One region of the Gorillibacterium sp. CAU 1737 genome, then DNA from elsewhere that is predicted to be linked to it. Evidence: riboswitches for the same ligand, from Rfam matches in the RefSeq annotation. Region 1 holds a riboswitch; each other region holds the start of a gene.
What was found. Region 1 has a riboswitch for cyclic di-AMP ahead of AAFN83_RS15960 (KamA family radical SAM protein). Riboswitches for the same ligand answer to the same signal wherever they lie in the genome.
Positions count from the first base shown of each region.

Region 2: another riboswitch for cyclic di-AMP. It lies ahead of AAFN83_RS18055 (hypothetical protein); the one in region 1 lies ahead of AAFN83_RS15960 (KamA family radical SAM protein).
Region 3: another riboswitch for cyclic di-AMP. It lies ahead of AAFN83_RS11620 (C40 family peptidase); the one in region 1 lies ahead of AAFN83_RS15960 (KamA family radical SAM protein).
Region 4: another riboswitch for cyclic di-AMP. It lies ahead of AAFN83_RS04200 (CAP domain-containing protein); the one in region 1 lies ahead of AAFN83_RS15960 (KamA family radical SAM protein).

Region 1 is NZ_JBDQQO010000007.1:172,908-178,799, forward strand. Features, by position in the region: gene AAFN83_RS15950 (collagen binding domain-containing protein) at 1-3,623, shown strand, start outside; tRNA gene AAFN83_RS15955 (tRNA-Met) at 3,779-3,852, shown strand; cyclic di-AMP (ydaO/yuaA leader) riboswitch at 3,933-4,076, shown strand; gene AAFN83_RS15960 (KamA family radical SAM protein) at 4,288-5,460, shown strand; gene AAFN83_RS15965 (SDR family NAD(P)-dependent oxidoreductase) at 5,490-5,892, shown strand, end outside.
Region 2 is NZ_JBDQQO010000009.1:177,265-183,156, forward strand. Features, by position in the region: gene AAFN83_RS18050 (U32 family peptidase) at 1-1,723, shown strand, start outside; cyclic di-AMP (ydaO/yuaA leader) riboswitch at 1,935-2,084, shown strand; gene AAFN83_RS18055 (hypothetical protein) at 2,273-2,686, shown strand; gene AAFN83_RS18060 (glycosyltransferase family 39 protein) at 2,801-3,991, shown strand; gene AAFN83_RS18065 (SIMPL domain-containing protein) at 4,255-5,004, shown strand; gene AAFN83_RS18070 (oxalate decarboxylase family bicupin) at 5,086-5,892, shown strand, end outside.
Region 3 is NZ_JBDQQO010000004.1:409,928-415,819, reverse strand. Features, by position in the region: gene AAFN83_RS11640 (transglycosylase domain-containing protein) at 1-524, shown strand, start outside; gene AAFN83_RS11635 (YwhD family protein) at 673-1,179, opposite strand; gene AAFN83_RS11630 (M1 family metallopeptidase) at 1,375-3,366, shown strand; gene AAFN83_RS11625 (hypothetical protein) at 3,377-4,195, shown strand; cyclic di-AMP (ydaO/yuaA leader) riboswitch at 4,412-4,544, shown strand; gene AAFN83_RS11620 (C40 family peptidase) at 4,548-5,015, shown strand; gene AAFN83_RS11615 (ABC transporter ATP-binding protein) at 5,138-5,892, opposite strand, start outside.
Region 4 is NZ_JBDQQO010000001.1:900,143-906,034, reverse strand. Features, by position in the region: gene AAFN83_RS04205 (MDR family MFS transporter) at 1-450, shown strand, start outside; gene AAFN83_RS04200 (CAP domain-containing protein) at 571-1,284, opposite strand; cyclic di-AMP (ydaO/yuaA leader) riboswitch at 1,292-1,428, opposite strand; gene AAFN83_RS04195 (aminotransferase class V-fold PLP-dependent enzyme) at 1,512-3,011, opposite strand; gene AAFN83_RS04190 (DsrE/DsrF/DrsH-like family protein) at 3,080-3,556, opposite strand; gene AAFN83_RS04185 (hypothetical protein) at 3,806-3,991, opposite strand; gene AAFN83_RS04180 (ABC transporter ATP-binding protein) at 4,204-5,112, shown strand; gene AAFN83_RS04175 (ABC transporter permease) at 5,109-5,849, shown strand; gene AAFN83_RS04170 (sensor histidine kinase) at 5,853-5,892, shown strand, end outside.

The DNA of each region.
Region 1 (5,892 bases):
ATTACAACTGGTCTCTACCCGATGGGCATGGCTATGAAGGGGGAGATACCTTTACCTTCCACCTGCCGAATGAATTCAAGCTGTTTAGTGATGTTCGGGGCGATCTTATCAGTCCTGAGGGAGAGCCCATGGGGTCATTCCATGCCAGCAAAGATACGCACGATGTCGTGATGACCTTCAACGAATACATCAATTCGGGAGAAGTCGGGATCCACGGAACGATTCGCTTCGAGACGCAGTTTGACAAGGAAATCATCAAAGGCGATACCACGCAGTACATTTCCATTCCGGTTCAGGGCGGCACTCAGACCGTGGTTCTCACATTCAAGCCGAATGTCAGCCAATCGGTGAGCAAGTCGGGACAGGCCTATCCGGCTTACAACACGAGGGATATTACATGGGCGGTCGACGTTAACAAGGATTTGCGGACCCTCTCCAACGCCGTGTTGACGGATGATCTTCCGGCTGGGCTTAACGCTCCGCTTACAGCAACCGTCTATGAGCTCCGTGTACAGCTGGACGGAAGCGTGATTCAAGGGGCGCCTCTTCAGGCTAGCCAGTATACCGTGGACACTACGGGGCAACAGGTAAAAGTTACGTTTACCGAAAACCCGATCAAGGGAGCTTATCGCGTCGTCTACACGACTCCGCTGACGGCAGCCTCTCTTGACAAGAGCAGTGCGAGCTTTACCAATAAAGCTGCGCTTACGGGGGAAGAGAACGGAACCGCTGTTGTGCTGTCGGCACAAGCGACCGTTCAGACCAAGCAGGGGGAAGCGCTGAACAAGACTTCAACCAGCTACGACAGCAAGACCCAAACGATCGGCTGGGCCGTTCAGTACAATTACAACGGCAAGTTAATTCCACAAGGCGATGCTGTGCTGGATGATTATTACGATCTTTCGCAGGACTTAGTAGCTGGCTCGGTTCATGTCTACACGGTCAGCCTGGACGCGAATGGCAACGAGACAAAAGGAGCGGAGCTCCCTGGCTCTGCTTATACGGTCACCTCCAATCCTAAAAAGGATGGGAATGATGTTGTCATCCAAAACGGCTTCAAACTGCAATTTGCATCGGATGTGAATGCGCCGCTTCGCATCGAGTACAAGACGCAAGCCAACAAGCAAGTGATCACGGATTCGACAGTTACCAACACCGTCAACTGGAAGGCCGAGTCCAAAACGGCCACAAAAGATATTGAGCAAATGGTTGTCCATAAAGCCGTTTACGGTGCGAATTACCAAAGCAAGACCGTCAACTGGAAAATCTCCTTAAATGAAGATAGCCAAACGATGAAGAACGTCACGGTCACGGATACTTTTCCAAGAAAGGGCTTGAAGCTGGTTCCTGGCTCCTGGAGTGTCCTGTATGCGGACGGCAGCGCGGTTCCGACGGGCTCTTATTCCTTTACGCCTGATGCAGCAGACAATGGGTTTGTCCTGACCTTCCCGGGCACCATTCAAGAGCCGATCTATGTAACCTATCAAACGCAGTTTAACAATGATTGGCTCTCGGAGGACTGGGTAACAAATGCGGTCAACTTCCCCAACAAAGCGAAGGTGACCTGGACAGACGAGGACGACCAACCCCGAACCCAAGAGGGGAGTGCAACGTTTACTCCCGTGAAGGCTTCGCAGGATAACGGGTTTAAATCGGGGAGCTACAACGCCGTAACCAAGGAAATCACTTGGACGGTCGGGCTGAATTTCAACAGCAAGCCGCTGACCCAGGCCACCCTCGTGGATGAGCTCAAGCAAGAGCAGGAACTGGTTGCGGGCTCACTCAAGGTGTATAACCTGACGGTGAAAACGGATGGAACCTATGCGAACGGAACCGAGCTGGGAAGCGGCGCTTACACCGTGTCCTATGTAAATGACAAGCTTACGGTTACGTTTGCCAATCCGATCACGACTCCTTATTCCGTTGTCTTTAAGACAACCCTGAAGGATAAGCTGATCGGCTCGACGACGATCAACAACACGGCTAATCTGCTGGATGGAGCGACGAAGGTCTCCAAGGATTTGAAGGGGACGGCTTCTGTTCTACAGGGCGGTGAATATGTGGCCAAGGTAGGAACCCAGAACGGGGAAATCCTGAATTGGACCGTCTATATCAACCGCGGACAATCGACGGTTGATAAAGCCAAGATCGTCGATACGCCTACCTCCAATCAGCTGCTGATGCCGGATTCCTTCAAGCTTTATGCCACCACGGTTCAAACCAACGGGACCGTGTCCAAAACCGGATCGCCGCTTGAGCCGGGAAAAGACTACACCCTGACGATCAACACCGATGCGAGCGGACAGCAAACGTTTGAGCTTGGCTTCCTCCAGCTCATTACGAAGCCTTACATCCTGGAGTACCAATCGGCGATTCTTGCCGGCAACGGTGAGAAAGTCGGTAATACCGTTTCCTTCTCCGGTGAAAACACGGTGCAGGTGACCAAGAGCAACACGCAGGAGGTGATCGTTGCGTTCTCGAGCGGATCCGGCACCATCACGGGATTGCGTGGAGACTTGACGGTCAAAAAGGTAGACTTGGCTGACTCAACCTCGCTCCTGCCTGGAGCGAAGTATGAACTGTCTCGTGTAGTCGGTGCCACCCGCGTAGTGGTCAATACGCTCACCACCGATGCAAGCGGAGTTCTGAAATTCGAAAATCTTCGCAGCGGGAACTATGAATTGAAGGAAGTGGAGGCCCCAGCTGGATACGTTCTGGATTCCACGGTGCGTTCGTTCCAGGTGAACTCGGCCCAAGCGACTTGGAGCTGGACCTTGACCAACGCGAAGGTCATTGTTCCGACGCCTACGCCGAAGGCAACACCGACCGCAACGCCAACGGCAACCGTAGCCCCAACGGCCACGCCAACGGTAACGCCGACGGCAACGCCGACCGCGACACCAACGGCTACCGTAACGCCGACCGCGACGCCTACCGTGACTCCTACGGTAACGCCGACGGCTACTCCTACCGGAACTCCGACAGCTACGCCTGCTGTAACGCCGAGTGAAACGCCGTCGGAAAGCCCGACGGCAACACCGACAACGCCTGTTGTGATTGTGCCGACCGCGACACCTACACCTAGCTCAACCGTCACACCTAGCACGGAACCTACGACGACGCCAAGCCCGTCGCCAAGTGCTTCGCCGTCTACAACGCCAACGGCGACACCTACGGCGGCACCGACCTCTACGCCTACCCCTGCGCCTACCAAGCAGCAGGAAGAGACGGACAAAGACAAACCGGTGAGCGGTGAAGTCTCCGTTCCACCGGGGGGTTCGACTACAGTTGGCAAAGACCCGAGCAATGGGACGGTAACGGTTGACGAGAATGGGAAATGGACCTACACTCCGAAGCCTGGCTACACCGGCAAAGATGATTTTGTCATCATAATACGCGATCAGGATGGCAACGAGACCGAAGTGATCGTGGAGATCGACGTGGATGAGATTCCGTTCGGCGGAACGGATCCCAGCGGCTCGGGCTCCGGTTCGGGATCGGGAAGCACCCCGCCTGCCACCCTTCCGCAAACGGGAGAGGCCAGCAGCCGCGGTTTGCAGGTCATCGGTCTTGGGCTCATCCTATTGGGTGCAGGACTTCGCCTCCGTTTGAAAAAGAACTAATCTGACTGTTTATGGACGCCTGCTGAAAGGTTCACCTTCGGCAGGCGTTTTCCTATTCACCACCCTTGTTTCGGGTGCCCGGCCTCTCTTTGCGGAGAATCAAAGAAGATTGTTGTTGCATCCTGTTGCTGATCGTGATATGATGTAAAAGTTGACGCGGGGTGGAGCAGCCCGGTAGCTCGTCGGGCTCATAACCCGAAGGCCGCAGGTTCAAATCCTGCCCCCGCAATTAGAATGATACCCCTTCCGTTTCGGCGGAAGGGGTGTTTTGTTGCCCAGGGTTGCCAGATGCGGAGATCAAGGGTACAATAATTGGTAGCGCTTAATTTCCGGACCATTCGTCCGGAGAGCGGGGGAACCAAGTCTTTGGGGCGAATCGCCGCATTTGTTGCGGCATAGGGAACCATCCTTCCCGAGCCCGTCAGCTAACCTCGTCGGCAGAAGATGGGTCCGTCTTTTTCCTCATGAGCAGAACGCGACAAGACCCTTTCCGGGTCTTTTTTTGCATCCATCGACCCTTCTGTCTGAACGTCTGCTGGCTGTTTCTTGTTCCTGACAGCCCATTCCAGCAAGGAGAGGAGGTCCGACCCGGCGGATGGCACTTTTTCCGCCCTGCGGGTGCAGCAAGCGCATATCTGCCCATAAGGATAAGGAGGAACGATCCATGATGACACCGGCAAGCTTCGCCACTATGGCCAGACTGGATACGTATCTGAATGAAGAGGAGCGAAAGAAGATTCGCTCCGTTGCCGAGCGATATGCTTTGCGCGTGAATGACTATTACTTAAACTTGATCGACTGGAACGACCCGCACGATCCCATTCGCAGGCTGGTCATTCCGGGGGAAGGTGAGTTGGCTGAATACGGCCGCTTGGACGCCTCGGATGAAGAAGCCAATTACGTTGTTCCCGGCTGCCAGCACAAGTATGGCGCAACCGCCTTGCTCGTCGTATCGGAGGTGTGCGCCTCCTATTGCCGATATTGCTTCCGCAAGCGACTCTTCCAACAGGAAGTCCAAGAGGCAACCGCGAATCCGGAACCGGGAATTGCCTACATAGCCCAGCATCCCGAGATCAGCAACGTCTTGCTTACCGGAGGAGACAGCCTCATGCTCTCGACCGGGAAGCTCACGGCCATCCTCAGCAAGCTTCGAGAGATTCCGCATGTCCAAATCATCCGACTTGGGACGAAGATGCCTGCCTTCCAGCCGATGCGAATCTATGAGGATGAAGCCTTACTGGAGGCCGTTCGGCAATACTCCACACCGGAGAAGAGAATCTACATCATGGCGCACATGGACCATCCAAGGGAGCTGACACCCGAGGCCTGCCGCGCTTTCCGCGCCTTGCAGGATGCGGGAGCCATCGTCATGAACCAGACGCCGATCCTGAAGGGCATTAATGATGATGCGGGTGTCCTCGGGGAGCTTCTGGACCGCCTGTCTTGGATGGGGGTCGCGCCTTATTACTTTTTTGTTAACCGCCCGGTAGCCGGGAACATCAGGTTCGTCCTTCCGCTGGAGAGGGTCTACCGGCTTGTAGAGGAAGCGAAGGCACGGACCTCCGGCCTTGGAAAACGGGTTCGTCTCGTGATGAGCCACTCCTCCGGCAAAATCGAGATTCTGGGCATTGAGAAAGGAAAAGCCTATTTGAAATATCACCAGTCCCGGGAGGGACGCTACGGCAAGCTGATGCTGCTGGACTGCCCGCCTCACGCGGCTTGGTTTGACGATCTTCCGGGACACGAACGCTATTGGAGCGCTCCCGGAAGCAAGCAGCGGTTCGTCATGACCGTCCCGGCCTCTCCCAAAGCTTCCAGCACAAGCTGTCACCCCTAATTGCCACCCTGGTTTGGAAAGGAGTCGCCATGGCCTTTCGACGTCTGTTGGAGCATGCACTCTACCCTCACACTTCGCTGAATTTCGATAAGCTTGCTCTTGCGCTGAAAGGCAAGACCATTCTGCTGACCGGGGCTACCTCCGGCATAGGCGAGCAGTTGGCAAGGCAGCTTGCGGAGGTTCCCGTCCGACTTCTGCTCACGGGCCGCCGAGAGGAGAAGCTTTATGCCCTCCAGCAGGAGCTGGCGGCGAAGCCCGCATCGGTCGAGGTGCTGGCCGCCGATCTCCGGCAAGAAAATGACCGCAAGAGGTTGATCGAGCTCATGCAGCGCGAGCCGCGGGGCATCGATCTTCTCCTGAGCAACGCCGGGCACTCCATCCGCCGGCCGATCCTGGAGTCACTCGGAAGGCTCCATGATTTCGAAAGAACGA
Region 2 (5,892 bases), on a different contig from region 1:
GGCCATCGACCGGTATTTTGCCGGGGAGGACCCGTCTCCGTCGAAGGAGGAGCTGCGCGAGCTGCAGCAGAGCTTCTCGCGCGGCTTTACCCCCGGCTTCCTGAAGGGGACGAACAACAAGACGCTCGTCGAGGGCACGTTCCCGAAGAGCCGGGGTGTGTACCTCGGCCGCGTCAAGGAAGTGCTGAAGGACGGCGTGCTCTGCGAGCTCGAAGCGCCGCTGAAGCGCGGCGACGGCATCGTCTTCGACGCGGGCGACCCGACGCAGAAGGAAGAGGGCGGCCGCGTCTATGACCTGCGCAAGCGCGGGGTCAAGGTCGAGGGCGAGGTGCCCGGAGGGCTCGCCGAAATCATCCCGGGCCGCCACGATGTGGCGCTCACTCGCGTGAATGTGGGCGACCGCGTCTGGAAGACGAACGACCCGCATCTCGACAAGCGGCTGCGCCAAACGTTCGAGACGGACAAGCCGTACCGGACCTTCCCGGTCAAGGTGAAGGTGCTGGGCGTGCTCGGTCAGCCGCTCAAGACGTGGTGGACCGATCTCGCAACCCGCAATACCGTGCAGGTGGACTCGGAGGCGCTCTTGGAACAGGCGCTGAAGCGCCCGATGGACGAGGCGCTGTTCCGCGAGCAGTTCGGCCGCCTGGGCGGCACGCTGTTTGAGCTCACGGAGCTCGAGCTCGTCCTCACGGACGACCTGATCGTGCCCATGAAGGAGCTCAATCGCCTTCGCCGCGAGGCGGCGGAGCAGCTCACGGTGCTGCGCGAGGCGCCGCCTCGCTACACGCTTCGCAGCCGCGAAGAACAGGAAGCACGGCTTGCCGCCGACCGGCCGCCCGTTCGGCCGAATGAGCTGACGGCTGCCCCAGAGCTGACCGTGCTCTGCCGCACGCTGCCGCAGGTGCATGCAGCCCTCGAAGCCGGAGCGACGTTCCTCTACGCCGACTTCGAGTTCATCAAGCAGTTCCCGGCCGCGGTGGAAGCGGTGCGGGCGGCGGGCGCGCGAATCGCGCTCGTGACGCCGCGCATTCACATGCCCGGCGAGACGGGCTTCTTCCAGCACATCCTGCGGCTTCAGCCGGACGCCGTGCTGGTGCGGAATACGGGCGCGCTCTATTACTTCATGCGCGAGCGGCAGCTTCACCCGGAAGACCGCCACCCCGAGCTGATCGGCGACTTCTCGCTGAATGTCGCCAATCACCGGACGGCGGCGCTCTTCCTGGAGGCAGGGCTTGACCTCTTCACCCCATCCTATGACCTGAACATTCAGCAGATGATCGATCTTTTGGAGAAGACCGACACGTCGCGCGCGGAGCTCGTGCTGCACCAGCATCTGCCGATGTATCACACCGAGCACTGCGTGTACTGCACGTTCATGAGCGAGGGAACGAACTACACCAACTGCGGCCGTCCCTGCGAGAGCCAACGCGCCTCGCTGCGCGACCGGATCGGCATGTCCCATCCGGTGCGGGTGGACGAAGGCTGCCGCAACACGGTATACAATGCCATCGAGCAATCTGGCGCGGAGTACCTGCCGCAGTTCCTCGACCTGGGGCTGCGCCGCTTCCGGGTGGAGTTCCTCGAAGAGACACCGGAGAAGGTACACGAGGTACTGGCTCTATACCGGGATGCGCTGGAAGGGAAAATCAGCGGAACCAAGGTATGGAAGGCGCTGAAGGCGACCAATCAGCTCGGCGTCACGCGGGGACAGTTGGTGAAATAGCGAGAAAACGCGCCCTAGCGCGAGCGCGGACACGAGCGGCGGAGAAGTAAGCGTTTTTCGCCGCTTGGATCGGTCGCTGTCGCCAACGGCTGCAAACGGCGAGCCTTTACAGAGGAAGCGGCGGCGCTGTATGATACGAGTCGTGATTACGACATACGCTGAATTCCCGTAAGAGCGGGTGCAAACCAGACCGGGTCTCTGACCCCATCGGTCCGCGCACACGCTTCAGGGGAGCGGGGGAACCGAACAGTGCGCTATGCGCGCTACAGGGGTGAATCCTTTGGCCTTTTTCGCCAAAGGTAGGGCGACTCTCACGCCCGAATCCGACAGCTAACCTCGCAAGCGTCTCGAGAGGGGCTTATTTGTTCTGCGCTGCGAATCCCATCCTCGCGAAGAGGGTGTCTTGGGAAGAAGCCGTGGGGATGGAGTCTCTTTCCCCGGCTTCTTTTTGTTATGCATACAAAAAGCTTGCCGGAACTGCACGTACACGCATTTCAGATCCGCAGGGCCCGCGCGAACGCGGACCGGATCACCGGGAGGAAGCTTTTTATGGAAACCATCCAGGACGGCCAGAAGAGAGTGCTTGTCTCTGCTCCAAGTCCCGCAGGAGAACAGTTCATCCGCATGCTTCGATTCAAAAAAATACCCTTTGCCGTCCTCATCAACCACCCGGATCAACGGGAGCGCTTGGCTAAGCTGGGCGTTCAGGACTTCATCCAGGTGGATACCAAGGACAGCGGGTTTCCCGATGGGGTGGGCGAGCCGGCCCGCATGGTCTTCCTGTTTGAGGACAGCCTCAACCTCACCTGCCGGTACCTCAAGCTGTGCAGCTCCTGGACGGAAGGGCCGATTACCGTCATCTCGCAGAGCGGTGTACCGCGTCCCATCTACCGCCATCTAGGTGCGAAGAATGTGATCTACTCGCGCAGCGGGGAAGTGTCTTACCTGTTGCAGAGCGTCTAGTCTCCCGATTCTCTATCCTCCTATCCGCTTCATCCAAGTGCTGGTCGATCCGGCTTCGGTCTGTTATTCTGGAGGAAGTGCCCTTGCATTTTCCAGGAAAGGACTAGAGCCTTCATGAAAAAGCTGTACGGGATCCTGCTTGTCCTGCTGGTTGCAGCCGCGCTTGTCTTACGCGTCGGCTATGTGGCAACCTCCGAGAGCACCAAGCTGTCCCACGATGAAAAGAACTACTCCGATCAGGCGGTACGCCTGGTCACGACCGGCGTCTATGCCTATAACGCCGAAGAACCCAATGCCCGGGTAACGCCCGGCTATCCGCTCTTCGTAGCTTCGTTCGTGAAGCTCTATGGAGCCGACCGTCTGCCTGCCGCACAAGATGCGGTGCGATACCTCCAGTGCGTTCTCGGTGCCGCCTCCGTGCTGCTTTTGTTCGCCATCGGACGTGAGCTGTGGAGCCCGCGGGCGGGTCTCATTGCGGCTGCAATCGCCGCCTTTTACCCGACCTACATCTGGTCGCCGCAGCTGTTGACCACGGAGACGCTGTTCCTTGCCGCCTTCCTCGGCATGCTGCTCGCGCAGGCGAAGATCCTCACCCGAAACCGGCTGCGCGATCATATCGCGGCAGGATTCCTCGTTGCGCTGACCGTCCTCATCCGTCCTCAGGTGCTGCCGCTTGCTGTGGTGCCTTACCTGTTCCTGTGGGTGAGGGACCGGCGTTTGTACATGCGCGAGATTCTCGTCGCGGTCGGAGCGTTCGTTCTCCTCATGCTCCCGTGGTGGATTCGCAACCTCGTCACGCTGAATGAGTTTGTGCTCACCGCCAAGGGGGGCATGGGCAACCCGTTCCTCGCCGGAACGGATCCGTATTTCAAGGGAACCATCGATTGGAACGAAGCCCAGAAGGGTGATCAATTCCAGGAGGGAATAAAGCGGCTTAAGGAAGGCTTGAAGGAGGACCCCTGGCTGTGGATTCGCTGGTTCACCGTCGGTAAATTTATGGTCATCTTTAAGACCCCTCGACTCACCCTGCCCGGCGTGCTGGCCGATGTCTTCACCGCGATTCACCTCGCCTTCGCGTGGGTCGGTTGGCTCGCACTGCTCAGCTTCCGCAACCGCCCGCTGCGTTTCCTTGCTGTCGGCCTGCTCCTTCTCGTCGGCATTCAACTGCTCTTCATCCCGGTGGCACGCTATGCGTACCCGATGTATGCCTTCCTGATGCTCGGCGCAGGCTATGCCGTGTCGCTCGTATGGAACCGGCTGCGCCGTCCCGAAGAAGCCCTCGGTTATCCCGGTGAGTACCGATAAAAGGGTACATAAACACGAGAAATGAACCATAAGCACAGGCTCGCTTCCTAGGTGATTTCATGCTGGGTCGAGTGGGAATCCCTCTATAAAATGCAGCCGTCTCTCCTAGGACAGGATCGTCCGAGAGGCGGTTTTTTCATTTTTCAGGAGGCGAGGGTTACAGGTTGGATAAAAAATCCTCGAACCCCTGCAACCTTTTGCCAAAATGTCCGTCTAGGAGGACAGACAAAGCGATAAGCTTGATCTCAAGGAGGATGACACACATGAAGGCTTGGATGAAAACCACCGGTGCGATTGTGCTGGCAAGTGGATTGATTTTTGGGGGAATGGGATTGTCGGGCGCGTGGAAGGGACCGCAGAAGGCTCTCGCCGAGGAGGCGCAAAAGAACGTGATCCAAGTATCCGGTAAAGGAGAGCTGTCCGTGAAGCCGGACATCGTCTACCTGAACATTGGCGTAGAGACCTCGGCCTCCACGGCAGCTGAAGCGCAAAAGGCAAACGCCGCCAAGATTCAAAAGGTGACCGACGCGCTCAAGAACGACTGGAAAGTAGCCGAAAAGGACATTCAAACGGCTCGCTTCAGTGTACAGCCGAACTACACCTACAGCGAGAAGGAAGGCCAGCAAGTCAAGGGCTACAACGCTTATCACACGCTTGAAGTGAAGTACCGTGACCTGACGAAGGTCGGCAACCTGCTGGATGCTGTTACGGCAGCGGGTGCCAACAACATCGGCAATGCGTCCTTCTCCGTCGAAGATCCTTCGAAGCTGGAAGCTCAAGTGCTGGAAAAGGCCGTCGCCAACGCCGACGTCAAAGCCGCTGCCATCGCCAAGGCTGCCAAGCGCACCCTCGGCGTGGTTCTCTCCGTGACGGAGCAAGCGAACAGCAGCACCCCGTACTATTATGCGATGGAAAAGGCTCAAGCTACGGCTGCCGGCGATGCGGCAACCTCGGTACAGCCGGGTGAAGTGCAAGTGAACGCTCAAGTGAGCGTTACGTATGAAATGAGATAAGGCCTTACCCATAGGCACGGTTATATCGAGGGCGGGATGCTCATAAGCTCAAGGGGAATGCGTGAAACGAGGTGAACTCACGTGAAACCGGAAGCTTATGGGTTCCCGCCCTCTGCCATTCCACAGCCCATCCGTCCCGACGGGGCGGGCGGAGTGGATCGCGGACCGCGGGATCTTTTGCGGGATTGGGAGAACCCCGACCTGCTCGTTCCTCCCGTGACGGATGCAGGGTTGGTCCCGAACTTGAAGTACTCCTTCTCAGACGCTCACATGCAGCTCAACCAGGGCGGCTGGTCGCGCGAGGTGACCGTCCGCGAGCTGCCCATCGCGAAGACGCTCGCTGGCGTGAACATGAGTTTGACGCCGGGCGGGGTGCGCGAGCTGCACTGGCACCAGCAGGCGGAATGGTCCTACATGCTGCTCGGCCATGCCCGCATCACGGCGGTGGATCAGAACGGACGGAATTTCATCGCGGATGTCGGCCCCGGGGACCTGTGGTATTTTCCTCCGGGAATTCCTCATTCGATTCAAGGACTGGCGGACGGCTGCGAGTTTCTTCTCGTGTTCGACGACGGCAGCTTCTCCGATCTGAACACCTTGTCGATCTCCGATTGGTTCGCTCATACGCCGCGCGACGTGCTGTCTGCGAATTTTGGCGTGCCCATTGCGGCCTTTGATTCCATTCCAAACGGCCAGGTCTACATCTACCCCTCCTCGCCTCCCGGCCCCTTGGCCTCGCAAAAGGTAGAGTCGCCATACGGCACCGTGCCGGAGAGCTTCTCCCATCGCCTGCTCGCGCAGGAGCCGATGCGGATTCCCGGCGGCACAGTACGGATTGTAGACTCCACGAACTTCCCGGCGTCGAAGACCATCGCGGCGGCGCTTGTC
Region 3 (5,892 bases), on a different contig from region 1:
GGGCCGAGCCTCAGGAGGTGAAGGTTGCGGAGCCCGCGCAAGCCTACGTGCTAACCAACCTGATGGAGAGCGTCTTCGAGGAGGGCGGCACCGGCTTCCGCGTGTCGGACCTGATGAAGCGGCCCGTGGCCGGCAAGACCGGGACGACGAACACCGACGCGTGGATGGTCGGCTTCACACCGGAGCTGGCTACCGCGGTCTGGGTCGGCTACGACCAGGGGCGCACGATCAGCTCGGCGGAAGCGCACAAGGCCGCGCCCATCTTCGCCGAGTACACGGAGACTGCGCTGGCGGCAGTGCCGCCGAAGCCCTTTGCCGTGCCGGACGGAGTCACGAGCGTCTACGTGGACACGGTGACCCGCAAGCTCGCGAACCAGGGCTGCGCCGACTCGCGGCTGGAGGTGTTCGTGAGCGGCACGGAGCCGAAGGAGTTCTGCTCCGAAGCTCCGGCATTGCCCACCCCCTCCCCCGCGCAGAACAAGGGCTCGTGGTGGCAAGACTTCAAGCGCTGGTGGAGCAGCTAAGCGAAGGCAAGCAGCTATGCGAAGGCAGACCTCGCCGAGGATGCCCGCGCCATGTAAGCAAGCAGCAAAAAGGGACGTCGCCCCAGGCAAGCGAAAGCCTGCAGGAGGTGACGTCCCTTTGTTCATGTCCGGTTTGCACGCTGCCCGGCTAAGCCAGCGCTTGCTTCAGCTCTTCGCCGGAGCGCTCCCACCAAGCAGCATTGAATTCTTGAAGGGTTGCCTTCAGGAGTTCCCTCTCGTCGGCAGTCAGGTTCTCCAGCAGCACCTGGCGTTTCATCGCGCGGTCCATGCGATTGACATGGTCGGCCAGCACCTTCCAGCCGCGGCGGGCTTCGGTGTCGATGAGCATCTCGCAAGAGGTAACGCCTGCGTAATGCCCGCCCTCTTCATTCCGCTCCACCGCCACCCACACGATGATGCAGCGCCGTCCGTTCGGCACTTCGCTCACATCCGAAACAAACTTGATGCCCTTTTCCACCCGGCTTTTGGCATGAAGGGCACCGTTGTCCACGAAGGCCTCCGGGCCGTCTATGATGATCGAGGATACGTTGCTCAGGTCGATGGAGCCCGCTCCGAAGCCTTTATGGGCAGCTTTGCCGCTCACGATATTGAGGGCTAGCTTCTTTTTTTCTGTCGGTTCGCTCAAGCCGTCCACTCCTTTGTAGTGAGAATCTTTCTCTATTGTAGCGGAAGCTCCTCCGCCATTTCCACTCCCCTGCGGCCTCTCTCCTCGCCTTACCCCGTAGATGCTGGGCCGATTTCCCTTTTGCATGCACGAGAAATATTCCACTCCCTGTCCACATATACATGCTGTAAAAGGCTGTCCGACCACTCGGGAGGGAAGAAACGCATGAAGCTCCGATTATCGAAACCGCCCGTCGCCGCGGGGATCTCCGTGATTCTGGTTCTGGCTCTGGCAGCGGCGCTCTTCGCCGCATGGCCCCGCAAGATTGTCCATGACAACGCCCTCACCCAGAGCGTGTCCATGATCGAACCCGCACCGCTCGACGTCAAGCCGGCCGCTCCCCCGGTGTATGAGGCGCTCAGCCGCCGTTTGGTGGAGTACCACATTTCGGTCTCGCTTGTTCCCGAGAAGAAGGAACTGCATGGCGCCGAGAGCGTAACCTGGGAAAACCCCGGCTCGAAGCCCGTGCAGGAGCTGTACCTTCATCTCTACCCGAATGCGTTCGAATCGGACAACTCTACCTTCAATCGGGAGTCAGGGGGCAAGCTCCGAGAGGACAAGCGGACGGGGAACAGTGTAGGCGGCATGAAGCTGACGACCATTCAGACGGAAAAGGGAGACGACCTGTCGCGGCTGACCGAATTCGTGCGACCGGATGACGGCAACCTGGAGGATCATACTCTGCTCAAGGTAAGGCTGCTGGAGCCCGTCGCCCCAGGCGGAAAGGTCACGCTCCGAATGGAGTTCCGTGTTCAGCTTCCCGAGGTCTTTGCCCGAATGGGGTACTCCGGAGACTTCTACATGGCGGGGCAGTGGTTCCCCAAGGTTGCGGTCTATGAGCCGGCGGGAACGCGCGGCCGCACAGAAGAAGGGTGGAACCTGCATCAATACCACGGCAATTCGGAATTCTACGCGGATTTTGGCATCTACGATGTGAAGATCCGGGTCCCTTCCGGCTACACCGTGGCGGCAACCGGCTTTCCCACCAAGCCGGCAACAGAGGACAAGACCTCCAAGACCTACCGCTTCTATGCCGATGATGTGCATGACTTCGCTTGGGCGGCCTCCCCTCGCTTTGTCTACCAGGAGGAGAAGTTCTCCGCTCCGGGCGTTCCCGGGGTCAAGATCAAGCTGTACCTCGATCCTTTGCACAAGCCGTTAAAGAACCGCTATTTTCAAGCTGCCAAAAAAGCCCTCACCCGCTACAGCGAATGGTATGGGGAATACCCGTACTCCACCCTCTCCATCGTCGTTCCTCCCGCAGGCGGGAACGGAGCGGGCGGGATGGAGTATCCCACGCTTATCACCGCATGGGGAGCCTCTTCGGAGACCCCCGATCTCAGCCTGGAGCGCGTCATTGTCCACGAAATCGGTCATCAATGGTGGTACGGCATGGTGGCTTCCAACGAGTTTGAGGAGGCTTGGCTGGACGAAGCCTTTACTTCCTATGCAGAGGACAAGGTGATGGAGCGGGAGTATGGGGAACTGCCGAATCATCCAGTGGAAGCCGCTTATATCACCGGTCCGGAGCCGCTGCAGCAGCTCTCCTGGAAATATGGCTCGCACGATCACTACGCCGACAATGTGTACCTCCGCGGCAAGCTCGTGCTGAACGCCATCGAGAGGCAGACTGGCGCGGACAAGATGAACAAAGTGCTGCGGGCCTATTTTGATCGATACAAGTTCCGGCATCCCTCAACAGAAAACTTTCAGGCGGTAGTCGAACGGGTCACAGGAAGAAGCTGGGCGGATTTCTTCGACGCCTATGTCTACGGGAATCTCATGTCCGACTTTTCGGTAGACAGCATCCGGGTCCAGAAGGCTGAAGGCTCCACGAAGGAGATGCCCGCTTACGAAAGCCAGATTCTCATCCGCAAGTTGGGCGGCCCCTGGCCAACCGTTCCGGTTCGCATCCACTTCGCAGACGGCTCGACCAAGGATATCGCCTGGAGCACAGAGGCCAGCGAGATTCAATACAAGCTCGTTCACTCTGCCCCTGTCGACTGGGTCCAGATCGACCCCGAGCGAACGCTCGTCCTGGAATCGCGCGTCATTAACAACCACTTGAAGGCGCAAGTGGATGACAAGCAGCAGCTCCGGTTCAGTCTCAGCCTGCAAAAAATAATCGAGGCCCTCATGATCGGGGTCGCGTGGTGAGGTGACGGTCATGTTCCGCTTACTCAAAGACGGCTGGGCGAGCGCCTGGAGGCAGCCCTTCGCCCTCTTCCTCCTGTTTCTGTACCGATTCGCCTGGGCTTTCGTACTCTTCAAGCTGGTTAAGGCTCATGTCGTCCCGATTCTTGCCCGTTATCCCGGAGCCCACGGACCCGAAGGCGGCTCCCAGCTCTTCCTCATGGAGGCACAGTTCCGGCTCGCCAAATCCGACCTCGCGGGAGAGGTCCTGTGGGGACTCCTGCTGCTGCTCGGCCTTCGTATGCTGATAACCCCCTTCCTGAATGCCGGAGTCTTCTACTCGCTCGTGCACACTCATCTGAACACCGGCTATCGCTTCATGAAGGGCGTGAGGATGCTCAGTCTCTCGTTCTTCGTTTATTACCTGCTCCAGATGACCCTCACCCTGGTTCCGCTCTTCTGGCTCTTCCCTGCCATCCATTCCGTAAACGACCTGTATCGCGTGGCCGCACAGCCCAACACGCTCCTCCTCTATGCTGCCGCCTATGCCGCCTACGGATACCTGCTGCACCTCTTGTTTCTCCACCTGCAGTTTGGTCGAGCGAGCGAGCAGCCCTTTCTCTCGACCCTGATCCGGGCGGTCACCTCAAGCCTGTCCATCCTCGGATTGGCCGCGCTGCTTCTCCTGCTGACCGGCCTTCTCTCCGCGGGGGTCGTGACCGCCGCGCTCTGGGATGCCGGGCTGTGGACATTCCTGCTCTACCAGGCCTTCAGCTTCGTTCGCACCTTCCTTTCCCTCTGGGGAATCACCGCTCAGCATGAGCTGTTCATGAGGAAGAGCGAGCACGTCTGACCGCAAATGCTCAATAGGCCGGACCCGACAAAAGCGAAGCTTTCGTCCTTTTTGGACAAAGCTTCGCTTTTTTGACGGTTCTGGGCGGGTGCCCCTATTTTTCGAGTGTCCACACATTTTTTTATAGAAAATTAATATAGTAGGGAGGAAACAGACGATTTAAGGCGAATACAGTTTTTCGAACGATTGAATCCGCTCGCTATCCAGCACGGGTTGGATCCGAACAAGCCGAATTTCCGCAAGGAAAACGGGGGAACCGTCTTGGGTGAATTGATCTTGCAAGAGAAGGATCATAGGGAACCTTCAACCGAACCCTTAGCTAACCTCGTAGGCACTGGAAGGGGATTTTGTCTTGAAGAAGGCTGTTTTGGCATTGCTTGGTTTCGTGCTCACGCTCGGAATCATGTCCGGTCACGCGTTCGCCGATGACTCCAGCAAGCTGGAGACCAAGGTGGGTAAGCTGATCGGCATCGATTACAGCTACGGCGGCACGACCACCAAGGGCTTCGACTGTTCCGGCTTTACCCAGTACGTCTTCGATGCCTTTGACATCTCTCTCGATCGCAGTTCGAGAGATCAGGCGAAGCAAGGAAAGGCCGTGGACAAGGACGATCTTCGCGCAGGCGATCTGGTGTTCTTCGACACCGGCGGCAACGGCATCTCGCATGTCGGGATTTACCTTGGAGCAGGAGTTTTCGTTCATGCGTCGACCAACAACGGCGTGATCAAGAACAAGTTGAGCGAATCCTACTATGCCAAGCGGTATGTCACCGCTCGCCGAATCCTGACGAACGAGCAGTACAACGATATCGCCAAGTAAGCCCGTACGATCCAGTCCAGCTTCGAAAAGCCCCCGAACCACTCGGATTCCCCGTGGTTCGGGGGCTTTTCGCTTGCTATATTAGGAATTTCGTCCCGCAGAAGCCATCCCCTGCCGACGGATCAGGAAGCCGCTCCCGCGAGCTCCCCTTTCTCCGCTTGCGCAAATTGCAATTCGTACAGGTGGGCATAGAGACCGCCTCGTGCCAAAAGCTCCGCATGTGTGCCTGTCTCGACAATCTTTCCCCGATCCAGCACGACAATGCGCGTCGCTCCCCGAACGGTTGATAAGCGGTGAGCGATCACCAGGGTGCTTCGTCCTTGCATGAGCGTGTCGAGCGCCTCCTGAACCCTTCCCTCCGACTCGTTATCCAGCGCGCTTGTCGCCTCGTCGAGAATGAGCAGCGGCGCCTGGCGCAGGAAGGCACGTGCAATCGCAAGCCGTTGCCGCTGACCCCCGGAGAGGTTCGCCCCGCTCTCAGTGAGCACGGTGTCATAGCCGTCCGGCAGGCGCTCGATGAATTCATGAGCTCCGGCAAGCTTGGCTGCCTGCTCGATGGCGTCGCGACTCGCTCCCTCTGAGCCAAAGGCGATGTTGTCCTGGATGGTCCCCGAGAAGAGGTACGGCGATTGCGGAACATACGTGAGGTGAGAGCGGGCTTCTTCCCGATGGGTCAAGAGCGGCACGCCCGCTACTTCCACATCGCCTTGATCCGGTTCATAGAGGCCGCATGCGAGGCGGGCGAGCGTCGTCTTGCCCGAGCCGCTCGGCCCCACGACAGCGACGGTCTCCCCCGGTTGAACCGCGAGGCTGAGTCCGCTGAAGAGCGGCTCGCTCGATTGGCCGGGGTGCTGAAGGTGAACGTCCTTCAGCGCGA
Region 4 (5,892 bases), on a different contig from region 1:
GCTGGTTGGATGCTCATGTCCGTACCCGCTGGTAAGCTCATCCTCCGCTACGGGTACTCCCGCCTCTTGATCATCGGCAACGTCCTCCTCGTTCTGTCCGGTGTCCAGCTGTTTTACCTGTCAGCCGGAAGCAGCTACTTGTACAGCCTAACCGCCCTGTTCATTCAAGGGATGGCGTTCGGGATTCTCGTCACCGTCACCATCATTGGCTCCCAACAGTTTGTTGACGGGGATCAAAAAGGGATTTCCACCTCCCTCATGATGTTCTCACGGAACATCGGAACGGCGGTTGGTGTTACGGTTATGGGCAGCCTGCTCACCGGTGCGGCCCAGTTCATGACCGGCGTCCACTCCCTGTACACCTACGGGTTCCTGGTCAGCCTGCTTTCTCTCGCGACGGCCTTCCTCTCGCTGGAGGCAGCCAAGCGGCCCCTTCCGAATGCGCTGTAAGGCTGTTCCGTCCTCACCTGTATGATTTCATCCAACTGCATACAGAAACGAAAAGAAGCCTCCGCTCCAAGAATCATTCTTGGTAGGAGGCTTCTTCCGTTTCGAACGAAATTCTATAGATCAGTCCGTAAACTCTTGTACCCAAGCGCCATTGTAATAGCCGACGCCGATTTTTTTGTAGTTCGCATTGAGAATGTTCGCCTTATGTCCTGCGCTGTTCATCCAGGCGGTCATGACCTCCTGCGGCGTCCGTTGGCCCTTGGCGATGTTTTCACCGGCATAGGAATGCGGAATGCCATAACGGGTCATCATATCAAATGGAGAACCGTAGGTCGGCGACGTATGGCTGAAGTAGTTGTTCACGATCATGTCTTTCGCCTTGTCGACGGCCATCTTGGACAGGGCCGAATCGAAGGTGAGCGGGCTCAGTCCCGCTGCCGCACGCTCCTGATTGACGATGGAGGCTACCTGTTTGGCATAAGCCGTAGCGGTATCATCGGTTGCCGACGTCCCTGTGGATGGTGCGGACGGGGTCGAAGTCACCGGAGTCGAAGGGGTCTTCGACGGGGTGCTGGTGGTCGTCTTGGTCGGGATGGTGATCACCATGCCCTCCCAGATGATATTGGGGTTCTTGATCCAGCTATTGGCTTGAATCAGGGAGTTCAGCGTTACGCCTTGATTCACGGAAATTCTCCAAAGGGTATCATTCGCTTTCACGCGGTAAGCGGAAGCGGCATCAGCCGTACCAGAGGCGAGCAAAGGCGCGGCAAGAAGGCTGCCGGCGAGAGCGGTGGTCATCAGACGACGGGTAAAAATAGTTTTGCGAGTATTCAAAGAAAGACACTCTCCTTTTGGCGGCCTGCGAGGTTAGCTGACGGGTTCGGGAAAAAGAGAAAATCCCGGCTGCGCATCGGCGCAGCTTCACCCCAAGAATGGGGTCCCCCGCGCTCTGGTCAAGAGCTTCGGCCTGATTTGGGTGTGGCATGACCGTTTCTATTCTATCACAGCTAGAGTGCCGGTTGATCCGGTAAATAATAGAAACGAAGCGAAACTGGCCCTCGCTACAGAGAGAACCAGTTTCGCTTCGTTGTTCGATTCCATTGTCCTTTGTGCACATAATCGTTCTGAACGGGGTCGTAGCGATAGTCTGTTTTCCACAGCGGAGCATAGTGAACGATCTCGCGCATGGCGCGCAAGAGTGCGTGTACCTCTTCGTCCGATACGATCGGGTGAAGAGACAGCCGAACCCAGCCCGGCTTTTCCAACAGGTGTCCGCTCTCTACCTTCCGGCGGATTCGTTCGGATTCTTCCGGGGAGAGGCCAAACAAAAAATGCCCATACGTCCCTGCGCAGGAACAGCCTCCGCGGGATTGGATACCATACCGATCATTAAGCAGGCGAACGACCAATGGATAATGCAGATCCCGGCAGAGAAAGGAGACGATAGGAAGCCTTTCCTGAAGCGCGCTGTCCAGAATGTGGATCCCCGGCAAGGTGTCGAGTCCGTTCAGCAGCAGTTCGGTTAGCTGTCCCTCCCGCTCACACAGCTCACTTATGCCCATTTCTTCCTTGAGCGAGATGGCGAACGCGGCCTTGGCAGCCTGCAAGAAGCCGGGTGTTCCCCCATCCTCTCGCTCTTCCTTCTCCTCCAAATACGTTACCCCGCCCCAACGGTCCGTCCACAGCACCGTCCCTCCTCCGGGGAGATCCGGGATCTCTCCGTTTACCAGTCGGGCATGAACGGCAAGCACCCCGCTGGCACCGGGGCCTCCTAGGAATTTATGAGGGGAGAAATAGACGGCATCCAAGCCTTCCTCGGGATCGTCGGGGTGCATATCGAGCTCGGCATAGGGAGCGAAGGCCGTCCAATCGGCAAAAACCATCCCCCCGTGGCGGTGCATGACTTTTGCCAAAGCCCCTAGCTTCGGCATAACCCCTGTCACGTTCGAGCAAGCCGTGAACGCTCCCAGCTTCAATGGGCGATCAGCAAAGCGAACCAGCTCCGCCTCGAGGTTCTCTGAGCTGGCCAGGCCGTTCTCATCCGGTTCCAGCACGATGACATCCGCCAGGCATTCCTTCCACGAGATTTGATTTGAGTGATGCTCCATATGCGTAACAAAAACGACCGGCCGCTGTTCAGGTGCAACGTCAACGGCTCCGCGAAATCCGGAAGGGAGCTTGATACCGAGTAATCGTTGAAGCTTTGCGACCGCAGCGGTCATGCCGTTGCCGCAAAAGAGCAGCAGGTCGTCCTCCCCCGCATGAATATGCTGCTTGATGCGCGCTTTCGCTTCCCGGTAGGCTGTCGTCATCAAAGCTCCCGTATAGGTCGCCTCACTGTGGGTATTGGCCGCATATGGCATGAATTCCGTCTGCAGCTTCCGCTCAATGGGGCCGTACAAGCGCCCGCTGGCCGCCCAATCGGCATAGAGAATTCGCCGAACCCCGTATGGGGTTTGGAACCGTGCGTGATTTCCAAGTGTCTGTTCCCGGTACGGCGCGAAATAGTGCTCCAGCTCACGACGGCTCTTATCCGTACGGCTAAGGCAACACCCCAACACATCCCATCCCTCCATTCGCCCATGTCAAAACAGGATATGCGCGAGGGAGAGCGGCGGTCCTTGACCGATTAGATAAAGAGCTGCATATCCGCTTCAAGTGCCTCTTTCAGATAGGTCTTGGCTTCCACGATCTCCAGCTCCGGGATGAATTCCTCCTGCTGAAATCCCATGACCTCGACAGAAAGCTTGCAGGCATAGAACTTGACGTTCTTCTTTCGGGCTCCCTTTAGAAAAGCAGACAACGGAGGCGCATCGTCGTCCTCCATCATGGTGAGGAGCATCTTCTTACCGAAGCCGGCATAGTTCATCCGGGATAACGGAAGGTCGTCCGGTCCTTTCGGTGTCATGTGCCCGAGCAGCTTTTCATAGATCGTCTTGTCCTCATCCGTCAGTTTTTCGGGATCTCGCACGAGAAACAACCCCCAAAAGGCAAAGAACATCGTGACTTCCACATCCAGCTCGCGAGCACTGTTCGCCAAGATGAGCGCCGCCATCGCCTTGTCATACTCCCCGCTAAACACGAGCAGGTTCATCTTCTTGTTCATGATCCCAGTCCTTTCCGCGCCAGGTGACCGCTGCCTCATGGGCTGTTTGGTACCCTAGCCTACTGCGCCTAGTGTTCGCCTTCAACTAAGCCCCTATGCGCAGGAGGAAAACTGTGACAAATGCCATTCTTCGTAAAACACAAGCCTATGAAAAAAAGAACCCCCGCCGGGTGTAAGCTTGGCAGAGGTTCACTCATCTATGAAGGGACAGGACTTGCGAGCGAAAGAATGGGGCAATCGGGCTCCCCCTTACTCGTGGTAAGCGTTAATCAAGCGGCTGATATCCGATCCGGCTTCGTTTTCCTCAACGGGAATGCCTTGCTCGGCCCAGCAATGGCGGCAAATTTCTTCGGTAGCACAAGCATGAGCATCATCGCAGGTGTAGCAGAACTGCATCAGGTTCATCGTTACTTGATCGTTGGCCATTTCTTTCATCTCAATCACTCCCATCGTTGTTTACAAGAACATTGTAACACATTTCACAACTAATAAAGTGATTTTTTTCACACTTTGAAAGATTTCTTTTCCCTCTTTTTCGAACCTGACAACTGTCATCTCCATCTCCTGACACCCACAACTGATCAAGGGCTTGCAGAGGAAGTAAAATCAGAAGCAACGAAACCGCTAAGAACGAAAGGAGCCGGAACATGACGGCCATCATTCAACTCGAACACGTCTGCAAAACCTTTGCTGGGAAAAAAGCAGTGAACAACGTAAGCTTCTCCATTCATCCCGGCGAAATCGTCGCCATCCTCGGGCCGAACGGCGCGGGCAAAACCACAACGCTGAACATGCTGCTCGGCCTGCTTAAGCCTACGCAAGGAACGCTGCGCCTCTTCGGCCTGGAGCCGGGAAGTACCGAGGTGCGCAAACGAATCGGCGCCATGCTGCAGGAAGTGAGCGTGATGGATCGCCTGAAGGTGTCCGAGCTGATCCAACTCATTCGCTCCTATTACCCGAACCCGCTTGCAGTGGACGAGCTGCTGACGATCACCGGCCTCTCCCGCGAAGACCAGAACCGCTTTGCCGAGAAGCTGTCAGGAGGCCAAAAGCGCAGCCTCGGCTTTGCACTCGCTCTTGCAGGGAACCCTGATCTCCTCTTCTTCGACGAACCCACCGTCGGACTCGACATCAGCGCTCGCCGGAGATTCTGGGAGCAGGCCGGCAAGCTGGCGGAGCAAGGCAAGACCATCGTCTTCACCACGCATTATCTGCAGGAAGCCGACGATTTTGCGAAACGGATCTTGCTGTTTGATAAGGGAGAGCTCATTGCAGACGGAACGCCGGACGAAATCAAGTCCCGCATCCTTAAGCCCTCCGTCTCCTTCTTCTCCCCTCTGGCAGAAGATGAACTTGGAGCCAAGCTCGCTTCCCTCCCCATGGTCGAGGAATGGTATTTCCGCGACGGACGCACCTTCGTGAGCACCGGAGATACGGACGCCGCCCTCATCGCGTTAATCCGCGAAGGGTTCCCGCTCCATCAGATTCGCATCGATTCCGGCCGGCTCGACGATGCCTTTGAACAGCTCACCCACCAGGAGGAGAAAACCCGATGATCCAGATGCTAAAGGCCCAATGCACCGCCGAACTACAACGCATACTCCGCAATCCGTATTACGTGTTCTGGTCGCTTCTCATGCCCATCCTGTTCTACATTGTGTTTACCCGTATCGTGAACACCGGCGTAGAGGACGCCTCCTGGTGGAAGACCCACTACCTGATGTCCATGACCTCCTTCAGTGTCATGGGCTCCTCCATCATGACCCTGGGCATCCGGATGGTCCAAGAGCGCTCCAACGGCTGGGCGACCTTCCTGCGCATCACCCCGCTTCCCGGTTCCGTCTCCTTCCTTGCCAAAATGGCCGGTCAAACCGTCATGCATCTATTTTCGATTGTCGTCATCTTCCTCGCCGGCTTCCTTATCAACGGGGTGAGCTTGAGCGCTGGACAATGGCTCGCTTGCGGAGCCTGGGTTCTGCTCGCTTCCGCACCTTTCCTCGCCCTCGGCACCATCATCGGCTCGATGAGCCGCGTCGATACGGCGAGCGGGGTCAGCAACGCGGTCTACATGATTCTGGCCATTACCGGCGGCATGTGGATGCCGATTGACATTCTGCCGAAGGTCGTTCAGCGCATCTCCGTCTGGCTCCCCTCTTACCAATTCGGAAACGGTGCCTGGGCCATTGTGCACGGTGACGCTCCGCAGATCAAGGGCATCCTCATCCTTCTAGGCTATCTCGCCGTCTTTATGGTACTATCCATGTATATTCGAAAAAAACAAGAAGCGGTGTAACCCATGTCTCGTTTCCGTTCGTTCTCTCTCTTTCCGAAAAAGT